3 linked regions of the Rhodobium gokarnense genome follow. The main gene of each other region encodes a partner of the protein of the gene in region 3 in a complex. Links are inferred from orthologs where the notes say so. Each region holds a gene or a part of one and is shown on either strand. Other genes may lie near its edges.

Region 1 (9,761 bases), on a different replicon or contig from region 3:
ATGGCGAGGGGCTGCGCGGCGACGACCCGACCGGCAAGGTCGACAGCCCGAAGCGGCAGCGGCCGTTGCCGAAGATCCTGTCGGAGGCCGATGTGGGCCGGCTGATCGATGCCGCAAAGAGCCGGGCCGGCACCGGCACGACCGATGCCCAGCGGCTGCGCAGCCAGCGCTTCTACGCGCTGCTTGAGGTGCTCTACGCGACGGGCCTGCGCGTTTCCGAACTGGTCAGCCTGCCGGCCTCGGCGGTTGCCGGCGACAACCGCGCCATCACCGTGCGCGGCAAGGGCGGGCGCGAGCGGCTGGTGCCGCTGTCCAATGCCGCGCGCCAGGCGATGCGGGACTATGCGTCGCTTCGCAAGGAGCTCGGCAAGGACCGGCCGAGCCCGTGGCTGTTCTCTTCCTCGGGTGGCAGCGGCCACGTCACCCGGCAGGCCTTCGCCCGCGATTTGAAGGACTTCGGGGTAAGCGTCGGCCTTGCCGCGGCGAGCCTTTCGCCCCATGTGCTGCGCCATGCCTTTGCCAGCCATCTCCTCCAGAACGGCGCCGATCTTCGGATCGTGCAGCAACTCCTCGGCCATGCCGACATTTCGACCACCCAGATCTACACCCATGTGCTCGACGAGCGGCTGAAACGGCTGGTCAACGAGCACCATCCGCTCGCCCATCCCTGACACGCGCCGGCCCCCGCGGCGTCCGTGAGACTTGACAGTTTTGCGCCCCGGCGCCAGTGTCGCGCCGCAAAATCGGGCCTGTGGGAAAACCCCGAAAGGTCCGGGGGACTGCGCCTCCCGTCCCGTTCCCTGCTGACAATGGTTCCGTATGCACAACTACCTCGAATTCGAAAAACCGGTCGCCGATCTTGAAGGCAAGGTCCAGGAGCTGAGGGCGATCGCCTCGGACGATGCCTCGGTCGACACCACCGAAGAGGTCACCAAGCTGGAGGCGAAGGCGCTGCAGGCGCTGACCGACCTCTATGCCAAGCTGACGCCGTGGCAGAAGACCCAGGTCGCCCGGCATCCGGACCGGCCGCACGCGGTCGACTACATCAACCGGCTGATCAAGGATTTCGTGCCGCTCGGCGGCGACCGCAAATATGCCGAGGACCACGCCATCGTCGCCGGCATGGGCAAGTTCCGGGACATTCCGGTCGCCGTTCTCGGCCAGGAAAAGGGATCCGACACTAAGTCGCGGCTGCACCACAATTTCGGCATGGTGCGCCCGGAGGGCTACCGCAAGGCGGTCAGGATCATGGAGCTGGCCGAACGCTTCAACCTGCCGGTCATCACCTTCGTCGACACCGCCGGCGCCTATCCCGGCATCGGTGCCGAAGAGCGCGGCCAGGCCGAGGCGATCGCCCGCTCGACCGAGGCGTGCCTGGCGCTCGGGGTGCCGAACGTTTCCGTCGTCATCGGCGAGGGCGGCTCGGGCGGGGCGATCGCGATCGCCACCGCCAACCGGGTCTTGATGCTGGAGCACTCGATCTACAGCGTGATCTCGCCGGAGGGCGCGGCCTCGATCCTGTGGCGGGATTCGTCGCGGGCCCAGGACGCCGCCAGCAATATGAAGATCACCGCCCAGGATCTCCTGAAGCTCGGCATCATCGACGACATCATCGCCGAGCCGCTCGGCGGCGCGCACCGGGATCACGAAAAAATCATCGACGATGCCGGTGCGGCGATCCATTCGGCGCTGCGGGCGCTTAAGGGCCAGAGCAAGCAGGAACTGGTGCGCATGCGCCGGGAAAAATTCCTGCGCATCGGCCGCGAGCTTTGACAAGTCACGGAAACGCCGGAATCTTTTGATGAAAGATGCCCGCTGCGCCCGACCGGCGCCGGCGGCCCTTACGCATGGCGTGACGGTTAACGTCGCGTCAACGCGCCGGGCCTAGGCTCGTCGGCGAGGATTGCGCCAGGGTAGCGCAAAGGGTAGCGACTTTGGGGTAGCACCTGGGGGTCGGACGGCTTTTGCCGTTCTGGTTCAGGGACTGGAAGGAATGGTTTCGACCAAAATGTTGCGTCTTCTTGCTGCGGCAGCGACCGTCCTGGTGCTCGCCGCCTGCCAGCCAGACCAGATCGGCTATGGCTCGAACAAGCATCTGCAGCCCTTGAGCGCGGAAATGCGGGGCAAGATCAACGATCTCAACATGTCCCTCTATTCGCCGATCCTTGTGCGGATCTTCAAGGAGGAGAACACCCTTGAGGTCTGGAAGGAGAAGAAGACCGGCCGCTTCGCGCTCCTCAAGACCTACCAGATCTGCGCCTGGTCCGGAAAGCTCGGGCCGAAGTTCAAGGAAGGCGACCGGCAGGCGCCGGAGGGCTTCTACGAGATCTATCCGGCACAGATGAACCCCAATTCGGACTACTATCTTTCCTTCAATCTCGGCTTTCCGAACGCCTATGACCGGGCGCACGGGCGCACCGGCTCGCATCTGATGGTGCACGGCGCCTGCTCCTCGCGCGGCTGCTACGCCATGGAGGACGCGCAGATCGCGGAGATCTATGCGCTGGCGCGCGATGCGTTCAAGGGCGGCCAGCGGGCGTTCCAGGTGCAGGCCTTGCCGTTCCGCATGACGCCGGAGAACCTGGCCAAGCACCACGACGATCCGAACATGGATTTCTGGCTGATGCTGAAGGAGGGCTACGACCACTTCGAGATCGCGCATCAGCCGCCGAAGATCGACTATTGCGGCAAGCGCTACGTCTTCAATGCGGTCTCGGAGAACGACAGCCTCCACTTCAACGCCCGCGCCGCCTGCCCGGACTATACGGTGCCGCCGCACCTGGCGACCGCGGTCGCCTCCAAGCAGAAGAAGGACGAGGCCAAGACGCTGGAGATCGTCGCCCGGCTGGAAGAAGAGGCGCGGCGCAAGGAAGAATGGGAAAAGCGCCAGAAGATGCTGGCCGAGGTGCTGGGCGCCAAGAAGGGGTCCGAGGGCGCCGCGATCGCCGAGGCAGGCTCCGTGGATGACCGCGATCCGGCTCCGACTGGTGCCCTGGTGGCCGCCGGTAGTGCGACGCAGCAGGCCGACGTGCCGGCGCCCAAGCCCGGCAGCACCATGGCCCTGAGGTCGGAACGCGAGAGCGGCGTCGGCTCGTTCTTCGGCGGCATTTTCGGGGATAAGGGCACGCCGGCTGAAGGGGATGCTGCGGCCGCGCCGGAATCGGGGACGCAAGAGGCCGGGACCGAGACGGCGAAGGCCGGCACTCCCGTGCCGCCGGCGGAGGTTTCGTCGGCAGGTTCCGGCGAGCCCAGTGTGCCGACCGCAAAGCCTGCCGCGGCCGCTCCGCAGGACAAGGACGACTCGGTGCTGCCGAGCTGGCTGCGCATCGGCGGGTAGGGTGCCGCGACAGGGTCGACGATGATGAAGGGCGCCGGTTTGGCGCCCTTTGCTTTGGCGTGGAGATTCGGGTTGGTCGCCGCGTGGCGACGTCTGGCACATCTTCCGGCGCGAGCGTGCTTGGCAACCGCCGCTCTGGATCGCTTCGCTGCGCTCGCGATGACGGTTTTTTCAATGTTCTCAGTGTCATTGCGAGCGAGCGAAGCGAGCGCGGCAATCCAGCCGGCGTTGCCGATAGGCGCAGCGCTTAATGCGATGCCCACCCGTCCGCCAGAACCTCAGCCGTCACCCCGGCCGCAGCGAAGCGGAGAGCCGGGGCCTATTGCCCTTGTCCATACGGGATGCCGGACGTGTTGGAACGAGAAGATCGCGTGGACATCGGCCATGCCAAGACCCGGGAAGGGCTGCCCGTGTCGATAGGGGCATTGGGTCCCGGGTCTCGCTTCGCTCGCCCGGGATGACGGGAGAGGGGATCGCGAGCGCAGTTTCCCAGAACGCACCGCTCCACCCTCCTCAAAACGGCCAGACCAACAGGATCATCGGTACCGCCACGGCGACGACGATGAGTTCCAGCGGCAGACCCATGCGCCAGTAGTCGCCGAAGGCGTAGCCGCCGGGGCCGAGGATGAGGGTGTTGTTCTTGTGGCCGATGGGGGTGAGGAAGGCGCAGGAGGCGGCGACGGCGACGGCCATCAGGAACGGATCGGCATTGGTGCCCATGCGCCCGGCGATGTCGACGGCGATCGGCGCGGCGACCACCGTTGTCGCCGTGTTGTTGAGGACGTCCGACAGGGTCATGGTCACGATCATCAGCAAGGTGAGCGTCACCGTCGGGCCGTAGCCCTCGGTCAGGCTGACAATGCCCTTGCCGATCAGCGCCGTGCCGCCGGCGGTCTCCAGCGCCGCGCCGAGCGGGATCATGGAGCCGAGCAGCACGACCACCGGCCATTCGATGTGGTCGTAGACCTGGCGGATCGGCACGATGTCGAAGGCCACATAGGCGGCCACGACAATCGCCAGGGCAACGGGCAGGTAGAGGAGGCCGAAGGAGGCGAGGGCGACGGCGCCGGCAAAGAGCGCGATCGCCGGCCAGGCCCGGTCGGAGCGGGTGATCTGCAGGTCGCGCTCGGCGAGCGGCAGGACGCCGAGCCATTCCACGACATTGGATAGCCGTTCTTCCGGTCCGAGCAGCAGGAGCACGTCGCCGGGCCGGATGGTCAGTTTGCGCAAGCTTTCGGAAAACCGCTTGCCGGAGCGCGAGACGCCGAGGAGGGTCACGCCATGGCGGTAGAGGAGCCGCATGGACATGGCCGAGCGGCCGGCGATGCGCGCGTCGCGCGGCACCACCACTTCCATCAGGTTCATGCCGCCGCCCTCGGCGCTGCGGTGCTTTTCCTCGCCCTGGAACTCCAGCTTCAGCTTGGAGGCGAACTGGTCGAGCGCGTCGGGCTTGGCCTCCACGACCAGGATGTCTCCGGCCTGGATCTCGACCCGGCGGGCAAGTCCGGCCATGCGCTGGCCGCCCCGCACCAGGCCGAGGATCTCCGTGTCGGTCTCGATCGCCACCTCGTCCAGCTCGGAGACCTTCATGCCGACGGGCTTCGATTTCTCGCCGACGACCAGTTCGGAGATGTAGCCCTTGACGTCGAACAGCTCCTTGACCGCGTTGCCGGCGTTCTTGTCCTGCGGGATCAGGCGCCAGCCGACAAGGGCGACGAAGGCGATGCCGACGACGGCGCAGGCAAGGCCGACGGGGGCGAAATCGAACATGTGGTAGGGGCTGCCGAGCGCCCGGTCGCGGAACTGGGCGACGATGATGTTGGGCGGCGTGCCGATCAGCGTGACGAGGCCGCCGAGGATGGTGGCAAAGGCGAGCGGCATCAGGGTGAGGCCCGGGCTGCGTTCGGCCTTGGCGGCGGCGTTGAGGTCGACCGGCATCAGGAGCGCGAGGGCGGCGACATTGTTCATGACGGCCGACAGCGCACCGCCGAGGCCGGCCATGACGGCGATGTGGGCGGAGAGGCTTCGTCCCGCATCGATCAGCTTGCCGGTCAGCATTTCCACGGCGCCGGAGACGACGAGGCCGCGCGAGACGACGAGCACCAGGGCGACGATGATGGTCGCCGGATGGCCAAAGCCGGAAAACGCCGCTTCCTTCGGCACGACGCCGAGCACGAGCCCGGCCAGCAGCGCGACGAAGGCGACGAGGTCGTAGCGGAACCTGCCCCATAGGAGCATCGTAAAGACGAGCCCGAACAGGCTGAACAGGATGATCTGGTCGGTGGTCATGCAGCCTCGCGGAAGAACGGAAATGGAAGGGCGGTGACAGGCGCCGCGGCTTTGGCAATGGCGGAGGACGCTGACGGTCTTATGGCGCAGTCATAGCAGGCCGGCAGCCGGCATGAAACTCGGGGACCGCCGATCCGGTTCCACTGGCGGTTTTCCTTCCCGGCTCAAGGCTCAGGTAGGCCCGGCAATTCAGAAAAGCGACAGGTGGTACCGTCGCCGCACGGGGCTGGCGCGATGTGAGGCCGGTCGCGGGCCCTCTCCCGTCACCCCGGGCGCGGCGAAGCCTCGACCCGGGGTCCATTGCCCGTATCGGCACGGTAGCCCATTGCGCGTCCAGGCATGGCCGAGGAGCGCGCATTGGCCCCGTTCCGCCAACGGCCGGCATACCGTTCGGGAAGGGACAATAGGCCCCGGGTCAAGCCCGGGGTGACGGCTGAATTTTGGGCAGGCGCGGGTGTGCAATGGCGCTGGATCGGGAGACCTTTCCGGTGCCCGCGTGTCAGGATGGTATTTCCGGCACGTCTGCTGCAGTCTCCCGCTCGCCCTTGATCAGAAAGGTGCGCATCGGGCCGATGCCCTTGATGTTGATGTCGCCGCGCGGCTCGAAGTCGAAGACGTCGCGCGTTGCCTCGACGAATATCTCGGAGACCTGGATGCGGCCGGGCAGGCCCTGGCTTTCCATGCGCGAGGCGACGTTCACCGCATCGCCCCAGACGTCATAGGTGAAGCGGCGCTCGCCGATGACGCCGGCAATGGCCGGGCCGCAATGGATGCCCGCGCGCAGCGTCAGGCGGGCTTCGCCGAGCTGCGGCTGGTCGGCGATCGTCTCAAGGAGCGCCAGCGCCAGCCGGCCGAGATCGGCCGAGCCCTTGCGGCAGTCGCCGTCAAGCCCGCCGACGATCATGTAGGCATCGCCGATGGTCTTGATCTTTTCTGCTTCGAACCGGTCGATCAGGATGTCGAACTGCGTAAACAGACGGTCGAGATAGGAGACGACCTCCTCTGGGCCGAGATTGCGGGCGACGGGCGTGAAGCCGACGAGGTCGACGAAGAGCACGGTGACGTGGTCGTGCTTGTCGGCGATGGTGGCGCCCGGATCGGCCTTCAGCCGTTCGGCGATCCTCTCCGGCAGGATGTTGGTCAATAACGCCTCGGAGCGGGCGTGCTCGAACTGCAGGTTCTGCTCGGCCCGGCGCAGCGCCCACAGCACGTAGCCGATGAGGAGCGCATTTGTGACCATGGCGTTGAAGAAGCCCTGGGCGGAGAGGATGCGGTGGATCTGGTCGTCGAACGGCATCAGGGGGCCGGTCTCGGAGACCACCGTCAGCGAGATCATCAGCGAGGCCATGGCAATGACGAGGAAGGGCAGCCACCAGCGCCAGTTCTGGATGCCGAACAGGAACAGGATGGCGCCGGCCATGGTGAAATAGATGTGCAGGTCGGCCGAGAGCCCGACGGCCCAGACGACGAGGAAATGGGTCGTGCTCATGATGCCGACGAGGGTCGCCGCCGCAAAGTGCTCGCCATAGCGGTGGAAGCGGTGCGCCGCGAGGAAGATGGCGGCGATGGCGAGGTTGTAGACGTTGAGGAAGAACAGGCCCGAGGCGTCGTAGGCGAGGTTGACGACGGTGTGGTGGAGGGCGTCGGCGGCGGCGGCGAAGGTGGCGATGTTGACGAATTTTTGACGCCGCCGCACCTCCGGGTCGTCGGAGACGATGCCCGCCGAGATCAGCCGCCTGAGCCAGTCCGGCACGTGCTTGCGCAGGCGCGCTGCGGCGTCCGTCGGCCGCCGGAACATCTCGCGCCCCGGCAGCCAGCGCCGGGCGTCCGGTGTCTCGGCCTCGACCTCTGACGGCGCGCTGGACATGGTCCTATGCCGGGCTTTCGGTGGACGCGGCCTCATTCTCCCTGCGGGCGCTCTTGCTGTAGAACAGGCCGTAGAGGACGGGGACGACCCCGAGGGTCAGGACGGTGCCGAGGATCAGGCCGCCGGAGACGACGACGGCAAGGTCGTAGAACAGCACGTCGCGGGAGATGATGATCGGCAGCAGGCCGAGCACGGTCGTCACCGTGGTCATGACGATCGGCCTCAGCCGCTTGGTCGAGGCGGTAAGGATGGCCTCGTTGACGGTGAGGCCGTCGCTTCGTTCGATGTCGATGCGGTCGATCAGCACGATGGCGTTGTTGATGATGATGCCGGCGAGCGACAACAGCCCGAGAATGGCGACGAAGGAAAGGTTGGCGCCGGGCATGACGAGGAGCGCGACCGTCACCCCGGTGATCGTCAGCGGGATGACGGCGAGGATGATCACCGGCCGGATGAAGCTGTTGAACTGGCCGACGAGCACGATGAGGATCAGCGCGAAGGCGAGCGGCATGTTGGCGAACAGGGACTGCCGCGCCTCGCCGGAACTCTCGATCTCGCCACCCTTTTCGATGCGATAGCCGTCCGGCAGGCCGAGGTCCGGCAGCTTTTCCGACACTTCGGCGTCGAGGGCGGTCGCCGATTTCGTCAGGTTCTTGCCGGAGACGGTGATGACCCGCTCCATGTTGCGCCGCTTGATGACGGAGAAGTCGGCAAAGCCGGTGAGGTTGGCGACCTGGATCAGGGCCACGGGTTTTTCATCGGAGACGGCGATGTTGAGGGTGCGCAGCCGGTCGACGTTTGTGCGCACGTCCTCCTCGGACCGGAGGTAGATCGGGATCACCGTGTCGCCCTCGCGGTAGTCGGTGATCTGGGTGCCGGACAGAAGCGCGTTGAGGGCGTTGGCGATCGATTCCGACGTCACCCCGGCGCGGCGGGCGCGGTTCTGGTCGATCTCGACCACCACCTTCATGATCCGGTTTTCCCAGTCGTTCTTGATGTCGACCGTGCCGTTGATGGAGCGCATGTCGCGCTCCAGCTTTTCGGCCGCCGCATAGAGCGTGCCGGCGTCCGGGCCGCCGATGCGGTATTCGACGAGGCCCGCCTCGCTCGATCCCATGGACATCGGCTTCACGCTCACCCTTGCCTGAGGCAGGTTGCCGGCCGCGTAGTCGACGATGTGGTCGCGGACCGTCTTGACGGCCTCGGCGGAGGCGACGTTGACGATGAGGAAGGCGCGGTGGGGGTCGGGATCGATCGGATTGAGGCCGAGATAGAAGCGCGGGCCGCCGCTTGCCACATAGGCGATGTTGGAGACGATGTCCGGGTTCTCGTCCTTGTCGGAGAGCCAGGTGGCGAGCTTCATCGTCGTTGCCGTCGTGCCGTAGGTGTTGGAGCCGACCGGAAGGTCGACATAGACCTGAAGCTGCAGGCGGTCGGATTCGGGAAAGAAGATCTTCGGCACGAACTGCATGCCCCAGACGGCGACGACGAGGAGCGCGACGGTCGCCGCCAGGAACGGAAGCCGGAAACTGAGGAGCAGGCCGAGCGCCCTGCGGTAGGTGCGGTAGAAGCGGGTGTCGAAGGCGGCGTCCTCGTCGACCGGCTTCGGCGTCTTCAGGCCCCAGACGCAGAACAGCGGCGTGATGGTCATGGCAAAGACCCACGAGGTCAAAAGCGCGATGGCGATGACCAGCGACAGCGAGCGCATGTATTCGCCCGCCGCGTTCTCCGACAGCATCAGCGGCATGAAGGCGAAGATGGTGGTCAGGCTGGAGGCCAGCAGCGGCAGCGCCATGGTCCGGCCGGTGTCGATGGCGGCGCGGGTGCGGTCCTCGCCGAGCGACATTCGCCGGCCGATCTCCTCGGCCATGACGATGCCGTTATCGACGAGGAGGCCGAGGGCGATGATCAGCGAGGCCAGCGACATGCGCTCAAGCTCGATGCCGACCTGGCGCATGACGAGGAGCGTCATCAGCATGGTCAGCGGCACCATGGAGCCGACGATGAGGCCCGTGCGCCAGCCGAGGAAGAGGACGACGACGATGAGGACGATGGCGACGGTCTGGTAGAGATTGCTGACGACGCCGTCGACGGCGGTGCGGATTTCCTTCGGCTGGAAGGTGATGAAGCTGAGCTGGTAGCCGATCGGCAGCGTGTTCTCCAGCTCCGTGACCTTGGCCTTCAGTTCGTCGCCGAATGTGAAGGAATCGAACTTTTCGACCATCTGCACGGACAGGACCACCGCCGGCCTGCCATTGAAGAAGGCGG
Region 2 (9,766 bases), on a different replicon or contig from region 3:
AACGCTTCCTCGGTCGCCGTGACGATGTCGAGCACCATGCGCGCCGGCTGGTCGTCGACCTTCGGCAACACGAAGCTCTTGTCGATCAGCGCCGGGCCCTTGGTGTCGATGACGATGCGGGCCTTGTTGCGGGCGATGCTGCCGTAGCGCCAGCCGGTGATGAGGCCGCGCCCGCCCTTGCCGGCCTCCGGCGGCAGCGCAAAGCGCACATTCGGCAGGTCGACGATGATTCGGTGCGGGTCGCCGAGCACGAAGGGAGCGATCTCCACCGCGTCGGTCAAATCGACGACGAAGCGGGTGCGGGTGGCGTCGCCCGCGATTCGGGCGGCCCTGGCCTCAATCTCGCCCGCCTCGGCCGCTAGCACGGGGCCGTTGCCGACGGCGAGCACCGTCGCGGCGAAAAGCGCCAGAAATGCCAGCGCCAGCCCCCCCGGCGCGCGTATCAAGCCATTGATGCGTGTGCGGAACATTGCGACCCGGTCTCGCGGCTCCCTTGCTGCGTCAGCTATAAGACATAGGACTGCTTTGGTTAACCCGGTATTGACGAAGTCGCCGAGATATTGCCCTCAAAGGACGCTGTCAGCTATATGTCGGCGCGTTTTCACGCGCGCCCCGCGCCGGTCCCGGCGTCCCGGTGCGACCCTTTGCCTGTCATCTGAGCGGCCCGGCCGCGAGCGCCACGCGGCCAGCACAACGAACGAGCGCATGCGGCTTATGTCTCTCCTCACGGACCGCCTGATCCCGGCCTTTCGCCCTGCCCTTTTCCTCGCCGCGCTTGCCGCTGCGTCGGTCTCGCTTTTCAGCACCGGCCCGGCCCGGGCGGAAAAGATCTCCAATCCGGTCGCCGTCTTTTCCGGCCTCGACAAGATCACCGGCCGCATCATCTCCTTCGACGTCTATATCGACGAGACGGTGCAATTCGGTGCCCTGCAGGTGACGCCCCGCGTCTGTTATACGCGGCCGCTGTCCGAAGCGCCGCAGACGACCACCTTCGTGGAAATCGACGAGATCACCCTCGACAACAAGGTGCGCCGCATCTTCACCGGCTGGATGTTCGCCTCCAGCCCCGGCTTGCACGCCGTCGAGCACGCCGTCTATGACATCTGGCTGACCGGCTGCAAGGAAAAGAGCAACGTGCCGCCACCGCCGGGCTCCAAGGCCGCCGAGGCGGCCAAGTCCAATGCCGAAGAGCGCGCCACCGAGCTGACGCCGGCCAATGAGGGCGACAGCAGCGACTATAACGGCCCGGCCCCGACCGACGTGCCGAAGCCCAAGCCCGAACCGCCGACGGGACGGCAGCCGCTGGGTCAACAACAGTTCGACCAACAGCCGCCGGGCCAGCAGGAATTCGAGCAGCAGCCCTTCGGGCAGGACCAGTTCGAGCAGCAGCCCCTGCCGCAGCTCAATCTGACTGACTAGTTTTTCTCCGACGACGGGCGACGCCGTTTGACCGTGTTCCGCAAAAAGCGGGACCCGGTTGTCGGACAGGAATACGCGTCAAGACAAGAAGCCGGAGCGTTTCGGGCGATGCCATCATCGCGTGAAACGCTTTAGCGATGCCGCTCCCCGGCGTGGTCCGCAAGGACCTTCAGGACGGCGACGCCGTCCGCCTCCCGGTCGAGGGCGAAGAAATCGCCGAAGCCGTTGAGGGAATCCTCCAGGAGCACGTGATAGTCGTGCCGCGGGATTTCCACCGCGCCGAAGCGGCGCAGATGGTCGGTGACGAACTGGGTGTCGAGGAGCGTGAAGCCGCCGGCGATCAGCCGCGCCATCAGATGCACCAGCGCAACCTTGGAGGCATCCCGCTCGCGCGAGAACATGCTCTCGCCGAAGAATGCCTTGCCGAGCCGCACCCCGTAGAGCCCGCCGACCAGTTTCCCGTCGCGCCAAGCTTCGACGCTATGGCAGTGGCCGAGCTCGTAGAGCTCCTGGTAGAGGCGGCGGATGCGCGAATTGATCCAGGTCTTGCCGCGGTCCGGCGTTGATTCCGCACAGCCGCCGATGACGCCCTCGAAATCGGTGTCGATGCGAACGGTGAAGACGTCTTGGCGGATGGTGCGCACGAGCCGTTTCGGGACGTGGATGCGCTCGAACGGCACAATGCCGCGCAGTTCCGGTTCGATCCAGTAGAGCCCCGGATCCTCCGCCGACTCGGCCATCGGGAAGATGCCGCAGGCATAGGCTTTCAGGAGGACCTGCGGCGTGATTTCCAGAACGACGTCGTCAGAACCTGCCATGAGCCGCTCTTGCCGAAACCCCGAATTCCAAATGCCCGAATGCCGTCATCCCGCCGTACCGGGCCCGCATGCCGCGGGCCCCGCCGTCACCGCTCCTCACGCATCTTCCGGTTGCGAAAGATACCGCTCCAGCCAGTGGATATCATACATGCCGTCGGCAATGTCCTGATGGTCCACAAGGTCGCGGAACAGCGGAAGCGTGGTCTTGATTCCGTCTATGATGATCTCATCGAGACAGCGTTTCAAGCGCATCATGCACTCGACACGGTTGCGACCGTGGACGATCAGCTTGCCGATCAGGCTGTCGTAATAGGGCGGGATCGAATAGCCCTGATAGACGGCGGAATCGACCCTGACGCCGAGGCCGCCCGGCGGATGGTAATAGGTGATGTTGCCCGGCGACGGCGCGAAGGTGCGCGGGTCCTCGGCGTTGAGCCGGCACTCGATGGCATGGCCCGACGGCAGCACATCTTCCTGCGAGAACGAGATGTTGGCGCCCGAGGCGACCCGGATCTGCTCGTTGACGAGGTCGATGCGGGTGACCATCTCGGTCACCGGATGCTCGACCTGCAGGCGGGTGTTCATCTCGATGAAATAGAACTCGCCGTCCTCGTAGAGGAACTCGATGGTGCCCGCGCCGGCATAGCCGAGGTCGCCCACCGCCTTGGCGACGATCTCGCCCATCCGCGTGCGCGCTTCCTCGTTGAGCGCCGGCGACGGCGCCTCTTCCCAGACCTTCTGGTGGCGCCGCTGCAGCGAGCAGTCGCGCTCGCCGAGGTGGATGGCGTTGCCGCGTCCGTCGCCGAGCACCTGGAATTCGATGTGGCGCGGCTTGGCGAGGTATTTTTCCAGATAGACCGCATCGTTGCCGAAGGCCGCCCGCGCCTCGGCCCGCGCCGTGGAAAACGCCATCTCGATGTCGTCGGGGGTCAGGGCGATCTTCATGCCGCGCCCGCCGCCGCCGGCAGACGCCTTGATCAGGACCGGATAGCCGATCTCCTTGGCGACCCGGCGCGCATCCTCAAGCGTCGCCACCTCGCCGTCGGAGCCCGGAACCACCGGGATGCCGAGCTTTTCGGCCGTCTTCTTGGCCTCGATCTTGTCGCCCATCAGCCGGATGTGGTCGCCGGAGGGGCCGATGAAATTGATCTTGTGCGCCTTCAGGATGTCGGCAAAGCGGGCGTTTTCCGACAAGAAGCCGTAGCCCGGATGCACCGCGTCGGCGCCGGTGATCTCGCAGGCGGCCAGCAACTGCGGGATGTTGAGGTAGCTTTCGGCGGCCGAAGGCGGGCCGATGCACACGCTCTCGTCGGCGAGCCGCACATGCATGGCGTCCGCATCGGCGGTGGAGTGCACCGCGACGGTCGAGATCCCGAGTTCCTTGCAGGCCCTGAGGACCCGAAGGGCGATCTCGCCGCGATTGGCAATCAGGATTTTTGAGAACATGGGTGCGCCGCTCACTCGATGATGACCAGCGGCTCACCGTACTCGACCGGCTGGGTGTCCTCGACCAGGATCGACTTGATGACGCCGCCGCGCGGTGCCGGGATCTGGTTCATGGTCTTCATCGCCTCGACGATGAGGAGCGTCTGGCCCTCGGTGACCGTATCGCCGACCGATACGAACGGGGCCGAGCCCGGCTCCGGAGAGCGGTAGGCGGTGCCGACCATCGGCGAGGTGACGACGCCCGGATGGTCGGCGAACTCGTCGGCGCCCTGTGCCGCCTTGCCCGACGGCGAGGTGATGCCGACCGGCGCGACCATCGGCACGGGAGCGGCGACGGCGGCCGCGACCTGGGTCTGGCGGGCGACGCGGATGCGCAGATTGTCCTGCTCGACCTCGATCTCGGTCAGATCCGTCTCATTGAGAAGCGCGGCGAGCTCGCGAATGAGGTCCTGATTGATCGCGTGTTTTTTTGATGACATCTAAACCTGTCCGTTATGACGATCGCGCCCCGCCGACCATTCCGGCCAGCGCTTCAAGTGCGAGCCCGTATCCCTGCGTCCCCATTCCGCAGATCACTCCGCGCGCCACCGGCGAGACATAGGAGTGATGGCGGAAGCTCTCCCGCGCAAAGATGTTCGAGATATGGACTTCGATCACCGGCAGGGAGACCGACTGAATGGCGTCGTGCAAGGCGATGGAGGTGTGCGAATAGGCACCGGGATTGATGATCAGACCCTTGGCGGCGTCCCCTGCCTCATGGATCCAGTCGACCAGCATGCCTTCGTGGTTGCTCTGGCGAAAGTCGATGTCCAGCCCGAGCGCCGCGCCACGGCGGACGCAATCCGCCTCGATGTCGGCAAGCGTCGCCGAGCCATAGATCTGCGGCTCGCGCGTGCCGAGGCGGTTCAGGTTGGGGCCGTTGAGGATATAGATCGAGATCGCCATGAGCAGCCTTTGACGGTGGCGCGGCCGGAACCGCGCCACGAAGCTCCGCTCTTATAGGGGACCTCATGAACGAGGGAAAGACCCCGCCGCCGTCAGGGGCAAAATCGAATGCCGCAGGGAATTTTCGGCAGGCGATGCAGCCGTCAGCAGGAGGTCTCGCCGCACTCGCGCATGGAGGCGATCACCTTCGACATCTGCTCGTAGCCGATCAGGCCGCCGAAGACTTCCGAGCCGACCACGTAGGACGGCGTGCCGGTGAGCCCCAGACCGTTGGCGAGCGTGTAGACCTCTTCCACGGTCTTGAAGATCTCCGGATTGTCCATGTTCTTCTTCAGCGCATCCATGTCGGCGCCGAGGTTTTCCGCGACCATCAGCGCCTTTTCCTCGTTGACGCCGCCCTCAAGCGCGAACATCGCCGTGTGGAAGTCGAGATACTTGTCGGGATCGGTCAGGTGCAGGGCGATGGCGACCCGCGCCGCCTCCTGGGACGGCCGGCCGAGAATCGGGAACTCCTTGAGGACGAACTTGACGTCCTCGTTCTCCTTCAGGACCTTCATCATGTCGCCATAGCCGCGCCGGCAGACACCGCAATTGTAGTCGAAGAACTCAACGACTGTGATCTTGCCGTCCGGATTGCCGAGCACCACCTGGCGCGGCGAGTTGAACAGCGCGCCGCTGTTCTCCGACATCATCTGCTTGCGCTTTTCGACCTTTTCCGCCTCCTGCTTCTTCTCCAGAGCGACCAGCGCTTCCTGGATGATTTCCGGGTTCTTCAGGAGATAGTCCCGGACGACGCCCTCGATACGGCCGCGTTCCGCATCAGACACCTCGTCGGCGGCCTGGACGGACACAGTAGCGCCGGCAAAGGAAAGCATGAGGGCGCCGGCAGTGGCGGCGCGCACGAGACGGTTCATATGGGTGTTCTCCAGTGTTGGGCCGCCGGTCCTGCGTTGTCACATCGCTCGGCAACGGGTATGTGATCCTGGCGCCGGGTTATAGGGCAGCACGCGGCTGCCCAAAACCCGCCGCATCGGCGGAAGCTTCAATTTTGCTTGAGCGCAGACGCCCTTACCGCCCCGGGCCGCACCACGAAACGCGCCGAAGCAGCAGGGACTGACCCATGTCCGCCAACGCCCCCGCCCCGTCCGCGCGATGCAATGTCGCACCGTTTCACGCCATGGATGTGCTGGCCAAGGCCAATGCGCTGGAGGCCGCCGGACGGACGATCGTCCACATGGAAGTCGGCCAGCCGGGCGCACCCGCCCCTGCTCCGGTTCTGGAAGCCGCCCGCCGGGTGCTGGACGTCGGCCAGGTGCGTTACACCGAGGCCCTCGGCATCCTGCCGCTGCGCGAGCGCATCGCGGTGCATTACCGCGAGGCCTATGGCATCGAGGTGCCGGTGGACCGCATAGCCATCACGACCGGCTCGTCGGCCGCCTTTAACCTCGCCTTCCTCGCCGGCTTTGACGTCGGCGACCGGGTCGCCCTGCCGACGCCCGGCTATCCGGCCTACCGCAACATCCTCGCCGCCCTCGGCCTTGACGCCGTGGAGATCGAGACGACGGCGGAAAGCCGCTGGGCGCTGACGCCGGAGATGGTCCGCGCCGCCCACGCCGAAAAACCGCTGAAGGGTGTCCTCGTCGCCAGCCCCGCCAACCCGACCGGCACCATGGTCCGGCCGGACGCCCTGAAGGCGCTGACGGATGTCTGCCGCGAACTCGGCATCTGGTTCATCTCCGACGAGATTTACCACGGCCTCGTCTATGAGGGCCGCGCAGAGACGGCGCTGGCGCTCTCCGACGATGCGATCGTCATCAACAGCTTTTCGAAATACTACTGCATGACCGGCTGGCGGGTCGGCTGGATGGTGGTGCCGGAGCGGCTGGTGCGGCCGATCGAGCGCCTCGGCCAGAACCTCTATCTCTCCGTGCCGGAGCTGTCCCAGCGCGCTGCTGTTGCCGCCTTCGAGGCAAAGGACGCACTCGAAGCCATCAAGGAAGGCTACGCCGCCAACCGCAGGCTTCTGCTCGACCGGCTGCCGCAGATCGGCTTCGACGAGCTGCTACCCGTCGACGGCGCCTTTTACGTGTATGGCAGCGTGCGGAAGTTCTCCAACGATTCCATGGAGTTCGCGCAAAAGATGCTGCTTGAGGCGGGCGTTGCCGCCTCGCCCGGCGTCGATTTCGATCCGCTCGGCGGCCACAACTATCTGCGGTTTTCCTTCGCCGGAACGACGGAGGCGATCGCAGAGGGCTGCGACCGCCTCCAGAACTGGCTCAGATAGACGGCGCTCTTGCGCCGTCAAGCCCGCGTGGCGCCTGAACGCCCCTGAAAATCAGAAGAACGAGCGGCGCTGCCACCAGCCGGACCGCTTCGTCCCGCCCGATTCGCCCTCACCGTCGTCCGCCTCATCGGACGGCGTCTCGCCAGCAACGTCGCCAGCGGTCTCGTCAGTCTCTCCATCGGCGGACGCCGCCGCGGGCGCGGTGTCGTCTTCCTCGCCCGTTGCGGCATCGTTGTCCCCTGACGGCGCTTCGGCGGCCGGTACGTCTTCGGCCTCCTCGACGCGAACGGGCTCGGCCTCGCCGGCATCCGGTGTTTCCGAAGTCTCCTCGGCGACGGACGCACCGCCGGCTGCCTCTTCCGGACCGGACGTATCATCGTCATTTGCGGCAACGGGCGCCGCCGCGTCTCCGGCATCTCCGGAACCCTGACTGACGTCAGAAGCCTCGGCGACCGGCTGGCTGTCGTAGCTGTCGCCGCCATCGGCGTCCGAGTTGTCCTGATCGGAGCCATCCTGATCGGAACCGTCCTGCCGGTCCTCGTCGCCCTCGGAGGCGCGTGCGTCGTCCTTGTCCGAGCGGTTGCGGCGGTTGCGGCGGCCGCCGCGGCGGCCGCGCCGGCGCCGGCGCTTGTTGTCGCCGTCGTCGCCGTCGGAAGAATTGCCGTCGCCGTTGTCGTCGCCGCTGTCGTCGGAAGCGGCGAGTTCGTCCTCGCCCTCGTCGGACCGCTGGGACGTCTCGGAGCCGTCCCGGTCGTACCCGTCCCGGTCCGACGAGGAGCGCCGGCGCGGCCGCCGGCGACGGCGGCGGCTCGACGACTTCTTCTCGTCGCCGTCCGTATCCGTATCCGTCTCGCTGTCGTCCTCGTCCTCTTCCATGTCGATTTCGTCGGCGCGCACCTGATCCGGCGCGATCGCCTCCACGCCGGGCCGCTCGACCCGCTCGATCGGATCGCCGCGCTCCAGGATGAAGTGCTCGCCATTGATCATCTCGTCGGCGAAGACCGCAACGGTCAGGCCGAAGCGGCTTTCCAGGTCGGCCAGGTGCGGCCGCTTCTGGTTGAGGATGTAGAGCGCCACCTCGGTCCGGGTGCGGATCCTGAGGTGATGCTTGACGCCGCGCATCAGGTGGTCTTCCAGCGCCCGAAGCACGTGCAGGGCAACGGACTCCGTGGAGCGCACCGTGCCGGTGCCGCGGCAGGTCGGGCAGACCTCGGTGGAGCTTTCAAGGACGCCGGTGCGGATGCGCTGGCGCGACATTTCCATCAGCCCGAAATGGGAGATGCGGCCGACCTGGATGCGCGCCCGGTCCGACTTCAGGCATTCCTTGAGCTTGCGCTCGACCGACCGGTTGTTGCGCTTCTCCTCCATGTCGATGAAGTCGATGACGATGAGGCCGGCAAGGTCGCGCAGGCGGAGCTGCCGCGCCACTTCGGACGCCGCCTCCATGTTGGTGGCAAGCGCGGTGTCCTCGATATTGTGCTCGCGGGTCGCGCGGCCGGAGTTGACGTCGATGGCGACCAGCGCCTCGGTCTGGTTGATGACGATGTAGCCGCCCGACGGCAGTGTCACCTGGGGCGAGAACATAGCATCGAGCTGCGCCTCGACCCCGTGCTTCGTGAACAGCGGCGTTGCGTCCCGATAGGGCTGCACATGCTTGGAATGGCTCGGCATCAGCATGCGCATGAAGTCTTTCGCCTCGCGGTAGCCTTCCTCGCCGGAGACGGAAACCTCGTCGATGTCCTTGTTGTAGAGATCGCGGATCGACCGCTTGATCAGGCTGCCTTCCTCATAGACCAGCGACGGCGCAGAGGACTGCAGGGTCAGGTCGCGCACGTTCTCCCACAGCCTGAGGAGATATTCGAAGTCGCGCTTGATCTCCGACTTGGTGCGGCTGGCGCCGGCGGTCCTCAGGATCACGCCCATGCCCTCCGGCACGGCGAGATCGGAGGCGACCTTCTTCAGGCGCTTGCGGTCGGTCGGATTGGTGATCTTGCGGGAAATGCCGCCGCCCCGCGCCGTGTTCGGCATCAGGACGGAATAGCGCCCGGCGAGCGACAGATAGGTGGTCAGCGCCGCGCCCTTGTTGCCGCGCTCCTCCTTGACGACCTGGACCAGCAGCACCTGGCGACGCCGGATCACTTCCTGGATCTTGTACTGCCGGCGGCGGCGAAGGCCGCGCTGCGGCACCTCTTCCAGGGCATCTTCGGCGCCGACCGATTCGACCTGGTCGTCGTCGTCGCGATCGCCGCCCCGGTCGCGGCCCGACGGGCGCCGGCGGCGCCGGCCGCGCGAGCGGGAGCTGGAACGCTGGGTCTTTTCCCCGTCACCGGCATCGTCATCGGACTCGCCATCGTCGGAAAGCTCGTCGGCCTCCGCGGTCACCGTGTCGCCGTCACCGGCCGATGCGGCCATCGCCCGGGGCGCGTCGTCGTCCCCGGACGGCTCGTCGCCGTCATCGTCGTCGCCATCCTCGTCATCGTGGTCCGGCTCCTCGTCGGAGTCGTCCTCGTCGTCCGCGTCGGCGTCGTTATGGGCCTCGTCGTCGGCGTCCGGATCGTCGTGGTCGCCCGCGTCTTCGCCGTGCTCGTCGGCGGAAGCCTCGTCGTCCTCGACGTCCTCTTCCTTGGCGGCGGCCTCTTCCGCGGCCTCCTCGTCCAGAAGCGCCTGCCGGTCAGCGACCGGGATCTGGTAGTAGTCCGGGTGGATTTCACTGAAGGCGAGGAAGCCGTGGCGGTTGCCGCCATAATCGACGAAGGCCGCCTGCAGCGACGGCTCGACCCGCGTTACCTTGGCAAGATAGATGTTGCCGCGCAGTTGCTTGCGGTTGGCGGCCTCGAAGTCGAATTCCTCGACC
Region 3 (9,884 bases):
TGCTGATGTTCGATCGCATTTCCGAGATCAGCGAGGAGGGCGGCGAGTACGGCAAGGGCCAGATTCGCGCCGAACTCGAGATCAAGCCGGACCTGTGGTTCTTCCCCTGCCACTTCAAGGGCGATCCGGTGATGCCGGGTTGCCTCGGGCTCGATGCCCTGTGGCAGATGCTCGGCTTCTTCCTCGGCTGGCTCGGCGAGCCGGGCCGCGGCCGCGCGCTCTCCGTCGGCGAGGTGAAATTCTCCGGCATGGTCACGCCGAAAGTGAAGCACGTGCAGTACGGCGTCGACCTGAAGCGCGTCATGCGGTCGAAACTGGTGCTCGGCATCGCCGACGGCTGGCTTAAGGCCGACGGCAACACCATCTACAAGGCGGCGGGCCTGCGTGTCGGTCTGTTTACCGCCGAGGCCGAGGCGTTCTAGGATCGCTGTGAGAGACCGGTAGCGTCGCCCGGGTTCGTTTCCGTTCCCGGGCCGTTGCCGTGAGGATTTCGTGGCCGCGTCCCCGACCCGGACCGAAAATGGTGATCCCTGCCGCACCTTCGGCAGGGGGGACATCATTTCCCTTGGGCCGGCGCGCGACGTGGCGTAAACCGTGCGGAAAAATAGATTTGTGATCGGGAGACCGAGATGAGACGGGTAGTCGTCACGGGAATGGGGATCGTGTCGTCGATCGGCAACAACTGCCAGGAGGTTCTGGAGAGCCTCAGGGAGGCCCGCTCGGGCATCGTTGCCGCCGAGAAGTATACGGAGCTCGGCTTTCGCAGCCAGGTCCACGGCAGCTTGAAGATCGATCTGGACCAGGCCGTCGACCGGCGCGCCCGCCGCTTCATGGGCGACGGCGCGGCCTACACCTTCGTCGCCATGAAGCAGGCGATCGCCGATGCCGGCCTTGAGGACAGCGACGTCAGCAATCCGCGCACCGGCCTCATCGTCGGCTCGGGCGGACCTTCGACGGTCGCCATCGTCAATGCCGCCGACGTCACCCGCCAGAAGGGCCCGCGTCGCATCGGCCCGTTCGCCGTCCCCAAGGCGATGTCGTCGACCTGCTCGGCGAACCTGTCCACCTATTTCAAGACCAAGGGCGTCAACTACTCGATCTCCTCGGCCTGCTCGACCAGCGCCAACTGCATCGGCAACGCGGCGGAGATGATCCAGTGGGGCAAGCAGGACGTGATGTTCGCCGGCGGCGGCGAGGAACTCGACTGGACCCTGTCGGTGCTGTTCGACGCCATGGGCGCCATGTCGGGCGCCTACAACGACACGCCGGAAAAGGCCAGCCGCCCCTTCGACAAGGACCGCGACGGCTTCGTCATCACCGGCGGCGGCGGAATCCTGGTGCTTGAGGAACTGGAACACGCCAAGGCCCGCGGCGCCAAGATCTATGCCGAGATCGTCGGCTATGGCGCGACCGCCGACGGCGCCGACATGGTCGCCCCCTCCGGCGAGGGCGGCGCGCGCTGCATGAAGCTGGCGCTGGAGAATGTCGGCGAGAAGGTCGACTACATCAACGCCCATGCGACCTCCACGCCGGTCGGCGACGGGCCGGAGATCGACGCCATCCGCGAGGTGTTCGGCAAGGACATGCCGCCGATCAGCGCCACCAAGGCGCTCACCGGCCATGCCCAGGGCGCGGCCGGCGTCCACGAGACCATCTACACCCTGTTGATGATGCAGAACGGCTTCATCACCGAAAGCGCCAACATCTTCGAAATCGATCCGAAATTGGCCGACGCCAACATCGTCCGCCAGCGTATCGACAATGTCGATATCAACCTTGCGATCACCAACAGCTTCGGCTTCGGCGGCACCAACGCCACGCTGGCGCTGCAGCGCTACAACGGCTGACCGCAGGACCCCCCTTTTTCACGAACGTTTGGGCAGGACGGATGAGCAATTTGATGGAGGGTAAGCGGGGCCTTGTCATGGGTGTCGCCAACCGCAACTCGATCGCGTGGGGAATTGCCCGAACGCTGAGCGAGCACGGCGCGGAGTTGGCGTTCACCTACCAGGGCGACGCCTTCGGCAAACGGGTGCGCCCGCTCGCCGAATCGATCGGTTCCACGACGCTGCTGCCCTGCGACGTGGAAGATATTGCGTCCGTCGATGCGGTCTTTGACACCCTCGCCGAGAAATGGGGATCGATCGACTTCATCGTCCATGCCATCGCCTATTCCGACAAGAACGAATTGAAGGGCCGCTATTCGGAGACCAGCCGCGAGAATTTTTCCCGCACCATGCTGATCTCGTGCTTTTCCTTCACCGAGATCGCCAAGCGGGCCGCCGCGATGATGCCGAATGGCGGCTCGATGATCACGCTGACCTATGGCGGCTCGACCCGCATCATGCCGAACTACAACGTCATGGGCATCGCCAAGGCGGCACTGGAATCGTCCGTGCGCTATCTCGCCATGGATTTCGGCCTCGAGGACATCCGCGTCAACGCGATCTCGGCCGGCCCGGTGCGCACGCTTGCCGGCTCCGGCGTCAGCGACGCCCGGCTGATGTACAACTACCAGAAGAAGAACTCGCCGCTCGGCCGCACCGTCACCCTTGAGGAGATCGGCGGCACGGCGCTCTATCTCCTGAGCGACCTTTCGACCGGCGTCACCGGCGAGGTCCACTTCGTCGATTCCGGCTACTCCATCGTCTCCATGCCGCGGCTGGGCGAGTTGAAGGCCGAGGAGAGGCGCGAAGAGCTCGAGGAAGCGGAAAAGGTCGAAGAAGAGACCGACGCCGGCGCCGCAGCGCACTAAAGGCGGCGGCCGCCGGGTTCGGCAGGTGTTCGCCGCCGTCCGATGCGCTAAAACCTGACAAAGTAGCGTTACGAACGCGGAGCGTTCGCAAGCCCGAGCGAGCGCCGGCCGGCAAGGCCGCCCCGTCGGAGGCGCGAGCGTCAGCGAGCTGCCGTGAGACAAAACATGATCGACCGTTTGCCGAAGGCGGAACTGCATATCCACATCGAGGGATCGCTTGAGCCGGAGCTGATGTTCCGGCTTGCTGGGCGCAACGGGCTCAAGCTGCCCTACGCCTCCGTGGAGGAGCTCAAGGCCGCCTATCGGTTTTCCAACCTCCAGGAGTTTCTCGACCTCTACTACCAGGGCATGAACGTGCTGCGGGAGGAGGAGGATTTCTTCGACCTCACCTGCGCCTATCTGGAACGGGTCGCCGCCGACAACGTCGTCCATGTGGAGGTCTTCTTCGACCCCCAGGCCCATACCGGCCGCGGCGTTCCGTTCGGCGTTGCCGTGGGGGGTATTCTGAAGGGCCTTGAGGACGGCGAGATCCGGCACGGCATCACCTGGAAGCTGATCCCCAATTTCCTGCGCCATCTGCCGGAAGAGGACGGCTTCAGGGCGCTGGAAGCGGCCGAACCCTGGTACGACCGGTTCGCGGGCTTCGGACTCGACTCCTCCGAGCGAGGCCATCCGCCGCGCGACTTCGCCCGGCTGTTCGCCCGCTGCCGGGAACTGGGGTTCAGGCTCTGCTGCCACGCGGGCGAGGAGGGCCCGCCCGACTATGTGCGCCAGGCGCTGATCGAGATCGGCGTCGACCGCATCGACCACGGCAACCGGGCGATGGAGGATATGGACCTCGTTCGCGAGATCGCCGAGCGCGGCGTCGCGCTCACCTCCTGTCCGCTGTCGAACCTGTCCTTGAAGGTGATCGACAGCGTCGGGCAGAGCCCGGTCAAGCGCATGCTCGACGCCGGCCTCTGCGTCACCGTCAATTCCGACGACCCGTCCTATTTCGGTGGCTATGTCGGCGACAATCTGAAGGCCGTCGCCGACGCCTTCGACCTGTCGAAGGCCGACGTCGTTGCGCTCGTCAAGAACTCGTTCGCCGGCTCCTTCCTCGACGACGGCGAAAAGGCGCGGCGGCTGGCCGAGGTGGATATGGCGGCTGCGTGAGCCGGCAATACTCGTTGTCGGAATGCACTGCGCCGCATGGTCTCTCGGGTGACACCCCCGGGCTTTTCACTCTCCCGTCACCCCGGGCGGAGCGAAGCGGAGACCTGGGGCCTATTGCCCGTTTCGGCACGGTATGTCGGGTGAGGCTGGAACGCCATCGTCTGGATTGCTTCGCTGCGCTCGCAATGACGATCAAATCATCAACGTCATCGCGAGGAGGCCGTATGGCCGACGTGGCGATCCAGCCACGCCGGGCTACCGTGTTGATAGGGGCAATAGGCCCCGGCTCGGGGGCCGGGGTGACGACGGAGTGGGGCGCCAGATATGAGATCAAAAGGCTTGCGCCGGTGTGCGCCGAGGAACGGCACGCCCCCTCGCTCTGGACAGCCCTGCCAAGTCATGGCACTCCAACGCGAAATTCGAACGGCGGACACCGATGTCTCTGATCATAAAAATCTGCGGCCTGAAGACCGACGACGCTCTTGAAGCGGCGCTGGACGCCGGCGCGGACATGATCGGCCTTGTCTTCTTTCCCAAAAGCCCGCGCCACGTCCAGCTTGAGACAGCCAAACGCCTTGCCGAAACGGCCCGCGGCCGCGCCGAGATCGTTGCGCTGACCGTCAATCCGGACGACGCCCTCCTCGAGACCGTCATGGAAACGGTCGCGCCCGACTGGCTGCAGCTCCACGGCAAGGAGAGCCCGGCGCGGGTCGCCGAGGTGAGGGCGCGCCATGGCCGCTCTGTAATGAAGGCCCTCGGCATCTCCACCGCCGACGACGTTGCCCGCGCCGGCGCCTATGCCGGCATCGCCGACCGGCTCTTGTTCGACGCCAAGCCGCCGAAGGATGCCACCCGGCCCGGGGGCCTGGGGGAAACCTTCGACTGGTCGCTGCTCGATGCCCTTGACCCCGCGGTTGACTTCATGCTGTCCGGTGGGCTTGATGCGGCGAATGTTGCAGAGGCGGTCCGCCGCACGCGGGCGATCGGCGTCGACGTCTCGTCCGGCGTGGAGCGCGCGCCGGGAGAAAAGGACGCGGATATGATCCGCGCCTTCGTCGCCACGACCCGCACTGCCGCCGATGAGAAATTTGCGCTGGATAAAGGCGCAGCGAAAAGGAGCTTGTCGTGACCGTTCAGCCGAACACCTATCGATCCGGGCCCGACGAGCGCGGCTTTTTCGGCATTTTCGGCGGCCGCTATGTCGCCGAGACGCTGATGCCGCTGATCCTCAGCCTGGAAGAGGCCTGGGAGGCTGCCAAGGCCGATCCGGAATTCGAGGCCGAGCTGAAGACGCTTTCCAAGGACTATGCCGGCCGGCCGAGCCCGCTCTATTTCGCCGAGCGGCTGACCGAGCATCTCGGCGGCGCCAAAATCTACTTCAAGCGCGACGAGCTCAACCACACCGGCTCGCACAAGATCAACAATACGCTCGGCCAGATCCTGCTCGCCCGGCGCATGGGCAAGACCCGCATCATCGCGGAGACCGGCGCCGGCCAGCACGGTGTCGCCACCGCAACCGTCTGCGCCCGCTTCGGCCTTCCGTGCGTCGTCTATATGGGCGCCACCGACGTCGAGCGGCAAAAGCCCAACGTCTTCCGCATGAAGCTCCTCGGCGCGGAGATCGTCCCAGTGACCGCCGGCGCCGGCACCCTCAAGGACGCCATGAACGAGGCGCTCCGCGACTGGGTTACGAACGTCGAATCCACCTATTACCTGATCGGCACGGCCGCCGGCCCGCACCCCTATCCGGAGATGGTCCGCGACTTCCAGTCGGTGATCGGCGAGGAGGCAAAGGCCCAGTTGAACGAGGCCGAGGGGCGGCTCCCCGATGCGGTCGTCGCCTGCGTCGGCGGCGGCTCCAACGCCATCGGCCTCTTCCATCCCTTCCTCGACGACACGAGCGTTGCCATCTACGGCGTCGAAGCCGGCGGCAAGGGCCTTGAGGGCGACGAGCACTGCGCCTCGCTGAACGCCGGCCGCCCCGGCGTCCTCCACGGCAACCGCACCTATCTGCTGCAGGACGACGACGGCCAGATCCTGGAAGGCCATTCGATCTCGGCCGGCCTCGACTATCCCGGCATCGGCCCGGAACACTCGCACCTGAAGGACATCGGCCGCGTCACCTATGTGCCGGCGACCGACGACGAGGCGCTGGAGGCGTTCCAGCTCTGCACGAAGCTGGAAGGCATCATCCCGGCGCTGGAGCCGGCCCATGCGCTCGCCCACGTCATGAAGCTGGCGCCGACCATGGACAAGGACCAGATCATCGTCATGAACATGTGCGGCCGCGGCGACAAGGACGTCTTCGCCGTCGCCGGCCATCTCGGCATGGACATATGATAAGCTCCCGGCAACATCCTGGATCGGCTGCCTGAGGTGTGAGGCCCATGGGCGAAATGGCGCATGTTCAGATGACCGCCGCGGAGTTCCTCGCCTGGCACGAGGGTCGCGACGACAAGTGGGAACTTGTCGGCGGCTTTCCTGTGCAGATGATGACCGGGGCGACGCGCATCCATGATCAGGTCGTCGTCAATACGATTGTTGCGCTGCGCAACACCCTTCGCGGATCGCCGTGCCGGCCGACGACCGACGACATCGCGGTCCTCACGGGAAATGGCGCCAACGTCCGCCGACCCGACGTGACGGTCGATTGCGGCGACTTCGTCGGCACCGATCTTCAGGCCAACGATCCGCGCATGGTCGTCGAGGTGCTGTCGAAATCGACCCGGGCCTTCGATCAGGTGCAGAAACTCGAAGAGTACAAGGCGCTCGACACGCTCGCCTATGTGCTGTTCCTCGACACCGATGCGCCACGCGCCAAGCTCTATTTCCGCGATGCGTCCCGTCTCTGGGACAGCCGCGATTTCATCGGCCTCGACAGCGTCGTGGAACTGCCCGAACTCGGCGCCGGCCTGGCGCTCGTCGACCTTTACGACGGCCTCACCTTCGAGGCCGACCAACCCGCATGATCCCGGCGACGGTACCCGCCGCTACTGGAAAGACAAGACCCCGATGATCTCCACCCGCATCGACAGAAAATTCGCCGCGCTGAAAGCGGAAGGCCGTCCGGCCCTCGTCACCTTCATCACCGCCGGCGATCCGGGCTTCGAGGCCGGCCTTGAGATCGTCAAGGCGCTGCCCGGCGCCGGCGCCGACGTCATCGAACTCGGCATGCCGTTCTCCGATCCGATGGCCGACGGACCGGCCGTCCAGGCGGGCGGACTCCGCGCGCTGAAGGCCGGCCAGACCATGGTCAAGACGCTGGAGATGGTCCGCCGCTTCCGCGAAGGCGACGATGAAACCCCCATCGTCCTCATGGGCTACTACAACCCGATCTATTCCTACGGCAACGAGAAATTCCTGAAGGACGCCAAGGACGCCGGCGTCGACGGCCTCATCATCGTCGACCTGCCGCCGGAGGCCGATGACGAGCTCTGCCTGCCGGCGATGGAGGCGGGCATCAATTTCATCCGCCTCGCCACCCCGACGACGGACGAGGCCCGACTACCGGCCGTCCTCGAAAATACCTCCGGCTTCGTCTACTACGTCTCCATCACCGGCATCACCGGATCGGCCGCGCCCGATGCCGATGCGGTCGGCCGCGCGGTCGGCCGCATCAAGGCGAGGACCGACCTTCCGGTGGCGGTCGGCTTCGGCGTGCGCACCGCCGAACAGGCCCGCGCCATCGGCGCAGCGGCGGACGGCGTCGTCGTCGGCTCGGCCATCGTCGATACCATCCGGCAGACCCTCGATGCGGCGAATGGCGCGACCGCCGAGACCGTGCCCGCCGTCACCCGCCTTGTCAGCGCCCTTGCCGAGGGCGTACGGTCGGCGCGGCTTCAGGACGCCTGACCGGCGATCTCCTCGCGCGGGACGCGGTCGGAATTCGGCCGGATTTGCAGGCTACCCAGATGCCGGCGCCGGCCTTCAAGGCGCTGGATAAGAAAAACGGATCGAAGACACGTGAACTGGATCAACAACGTCGTTCGCCCGAAGATTCAGGGCCTCCTCAACAAGCGCGAGGTGCCTGAAAGACTTTGGATCAAGTGCCCGGACACCGGCGAGATGGTGTTCCACCGGGATCTGGAGGCCAACAACTGGGTGGTGCCGAGTTCCGGCCACCACATGCGCATGCCCTGCCGCAAGCGCCTCGACATGATCCTCGGAGCCGGTGCCTGGGTGCAGATCGAGACCCCGGAGGTTCCGGTCGATCCGCTGAAGTTCCGCGACGAGCGGCGCTACACCGACCGCCTGCGCGACGCCAAGGCCAAGACCGAGCTTGAGGATGCGGTGCTCGTTGCGCGCGGCGCCATCGACGAGATCGGCGTCATCTGCGCGGTCCAGGAATTCGACTTCATGGGCGGCTCGCTCGGCATGGCCGCCGCCGAGGCGATCATCACCGGCGCCGACCTCGCCCGCGCCGAGAAGAAGCCCTTCATCCTCTTTGCCGCCTCCGGCGGCGCGCGCATGCAGGAGGGCATCCTCTCCCTCATGCAGATGCCGCGCACCACGGTCGCCGTCTCTGCCCTGAAGGAGGCTGGCCTTCCCTATATCGTCGTCCTCACCAACCCGACGACCGGCGGCGTCACCGCCTCCTACGCCATGCTCGGCGACATCCAGTTGGCCGAGCCCGGCGCCCTCATCGGCTTTGCCGGCCCGCGCGTCATCGAACAGACGATCCGCGAGAAGCTGCCCGTCGGCTTCCAGCGCGCCGAATATCTGTTCGAGCACGGCATGGTCGACATGGTTGTCGAACGCTCGGCCCTGCGCGAGACGCTCTTGAAGATCTGCCGCATCCTGCTCGGCTATCCGGCAAAGGCCGAGATCGCCGAAGCCGTGCCGGCAACCCCGGACGAGCCCGCCGAGGCGCCGAAGGAGACGGACGACGCGGCTGAGGCGGCGAAGGCGGACGCGGCGCCGGAAACACCGAAAAAAGCGCCTGAGCCGGAACCGGCCGAGGCGGCCGACGCGAAGGCCGCCGAATAGGCCCGCAGGCAGTAACCGGCCGTGGCGCATAGGGCCATGGCCGTACCGGCCCCGCCGCCCTATTTCCCCGACCGCGCGAGGCGGCGTCTTCCCGGGCCGTGTCGCCCGGAACCCCGGCATTGAAGCCAGAGCGATCATGAACCTGCCGACGATCCCCGAGACGGCCGATGCGATCCTGGAGCGCCTCGTCGCGCTCCATCCGAAAAGCATCGACCTGTCGCTGGACCGCATGTGGCAGGTGCTGGCAGCCCTCGGCCATCCGGAGAGGCGCCTGCCGCCGGTCATCCATATTGCCGGCACCAACGGCAAGGGCTCGACCTCGGCGACCCTGAAAGCGATCCTGGAATCCGCCGGCAACGCCGTCCACGTCTATACCTCGCCCCATCTGGTGCGCTTCAACGAGCGCGTCCGGCTCGGCGCCAGGGGCGGCGGCCGCTTCGTCTCCGATGCCGCGCTTGCCGAGGCGCTGGCGAAGGCCGAGGACCTCAACGGCGGCTCGCCGATCACTATCTTCGAGATCACCACCGCCGCTGCCCTGGACCTCTTCGCCGCCCACCCGGCCGACTATCTCTTGCTCGAGGTCGGCCTCGGCGGCCGGTTGGATGCCACCAATGTGGTCGACAAGCCGCTCGCCACCGTGATCACGCCGATCGCCTTCGACCACGAGGCCTATCTCGGCTCCGACATCCGCGACATCGCGCGCGAAAAGGCGGGTATCCTGAAGAAGGGCGTGCCTGCCATCGTTGCCCCGCAGGCCGACGCGGTCACCGAGGTGATCGAGGCCCGCGCCGACGAGATCGGCGCGCCGCTGGTGCTCGGCGGCCGCGACTGGATGGCCCATGAGGAGCACGGCCGCCTCGTCTACCAGGACGAGGGCGGCCTCCTCGACCTGCCGGCGCCAAGGCTCATCGGCGACCACCAGTTCGTCAACACCGGCCTTGCGATCGCAACGCTCCGGGCGCTCGACCGCATGCCGGGGGCGGGCGAG

Evidence for each region.
Region 1: the proteins of accD (region 3) and M2319_RS07190 are in contact, whole or in part, in a solved structure (PDB 8UXZ), measured with the Escherichia coli proteins. The link is inferred for Rhodobium gokarnense from one-to-one orthologs.
Region 2: the proteins of accD (region 3) and accB are in contact, whole or in part, in a solved structure (PDB 8UXZ), measured with the Escherichia coli proteins. The link is inferred for Rhodobium gokarnense from one-to-one orthologs.

Annotation. Positions count from the first base shown.
Region 1 is NZ_JAOQNS010000003.1:421,932-431,692, reverse strand. Bases 1-2,796 are described here. They hold M2319_RS07190 (acetyl-CoA carboxylase carboxyltransferase subunit alpha), read left to right. Parts: upstream 1-819; coding sequence 820-1,773; downstream 1,774-2,796. Other genes in these bases: M2319_RS07185 (L,D-transpeptidase family protein), read left to right, coding at 1,994-2,796; xerD (site-specific tyrosine recombinase XerD), read left to right, coding at 1-671. Also shown: more of M2319_RS07185, read left to right, coding at 2,797-3,337; M2319_RS07180 (SLC13 family permease), read right to left, coding at 3,851-5,626; M2319_RS07175 (adenylate/guanylate cyclase domain-containing protein), read right to left, coding at 6,126-7,493; M2319_RS07170 (efflux RND transporter permease subunit), read right to left, coding at 7,498-9,761. UniProt on the Escherichia coli protein: Component of the acetyl coenzyme A carboxylase (ACC) complex. First, biotin carboxylase catalyzes the carboxylation of biotin on its carrier protein (BCCP) and then the CO(2) group is transferred by the carboxyltransferase to acetyl-CoA to form malonyl-CoA.
Region 2 is NZ_JAOQNS010000004.1:222,241-232,006, reverse strand. Bases 2,429-5,229 are described here. They hold accB (acetyl-CoA carboxylase biotin carboxyl carrier protein), read right to left. Parts: upstream 4,163-5,229; coding sequence 3,695-4,162; downstream 2,429-3,694. Other genes in these bases: M2319_RS08685 (DsbA family protein), read right to left, coding at 4,772-5,229; aroQ (type II 3-dehydroquinate dehydratase), read right to left, coding at 4,176-4,628; accC (acetyl-CoA carboxylase biotin carboxylase subunit), read right to left, coding at 2,429-3,683. In the rest of the region: M2319_RS08715 (N-acetylmuramoyl-L-alanine amidase), read right to left, coding at 1-470; M2319_RS08710 (DUF2155 domain-containing protein), read left to right, coding at 715-1,419; aat (leucyl/phenylalanyl-tRNA--protein transferase), read right to left, coding at 1,551-2,237; more of accC, read right to left, coding at 2,334-2,428; more of M2319_RS08685, read right to left, coding at 5,230-5,542; M2319_RS08680 (pyridoxal phosphate-dependent aminotransferase), read left to right, coding at 5,749-6,912; M2319_RS08675 (ribonuclease E/G), read right to left, coding at 6,964-9,766. UniProt on the Escherichia coli protein: This protein is a component of the acetyl coenzyme A carboxylase complex; first, biotin carboxylase catalyzes the carboxylation of the carrier protein and then the transcarboxylase transfers the carboxyl group to form malonyl-CoA.
Region 3 is NZ_JAOQNS010000013.1:9,877-19,760, reverse strand. Bases 6,966-9,884 are described here. They hold accD (acetyl-CoA carboxylase, carboxyltransferase subunit beta), read left to right. Parts: upstream 6,966-7,873; coding sequence 7,874-8,896; downstream 8,897-9,884. Other genes in these bases: M2319_RS19285 (bifunctional folylpolyglutamate synthase/dihydrofolate synthase), read left to right, coding at 9,033-9,884; trpA (tryptophan synthase subunit alpha), read left to right, coding at 6,966-7,762. Outside these bases: 3-hydroxyacyl-[acyl-carrier-protein] dehydratase FabA, read left to right, coding at 1-422; fabB (beta-ketoacyl-ACP synthase I), read left to right, coding at 630-1,847; enoyl-ACP reductase FabI, read left to right, coding at 1,889-2,755; M2319_RS19315 (adenosine deaminase), read left to right, coding at 2,921-3,910; M2319_RS19310 (phosphoribosylanthranilate isomerase), read left to right, coding at 4,347-5,039; trpB (tryptophan synthase subunit beta), read left to right, coding at 5,036-6,250; M2319_RS19300 (Uma2 family endonuclease), read left to right, coding at 6,298-6,879; more of trpA, read left to right, coding at 6,926-6,965.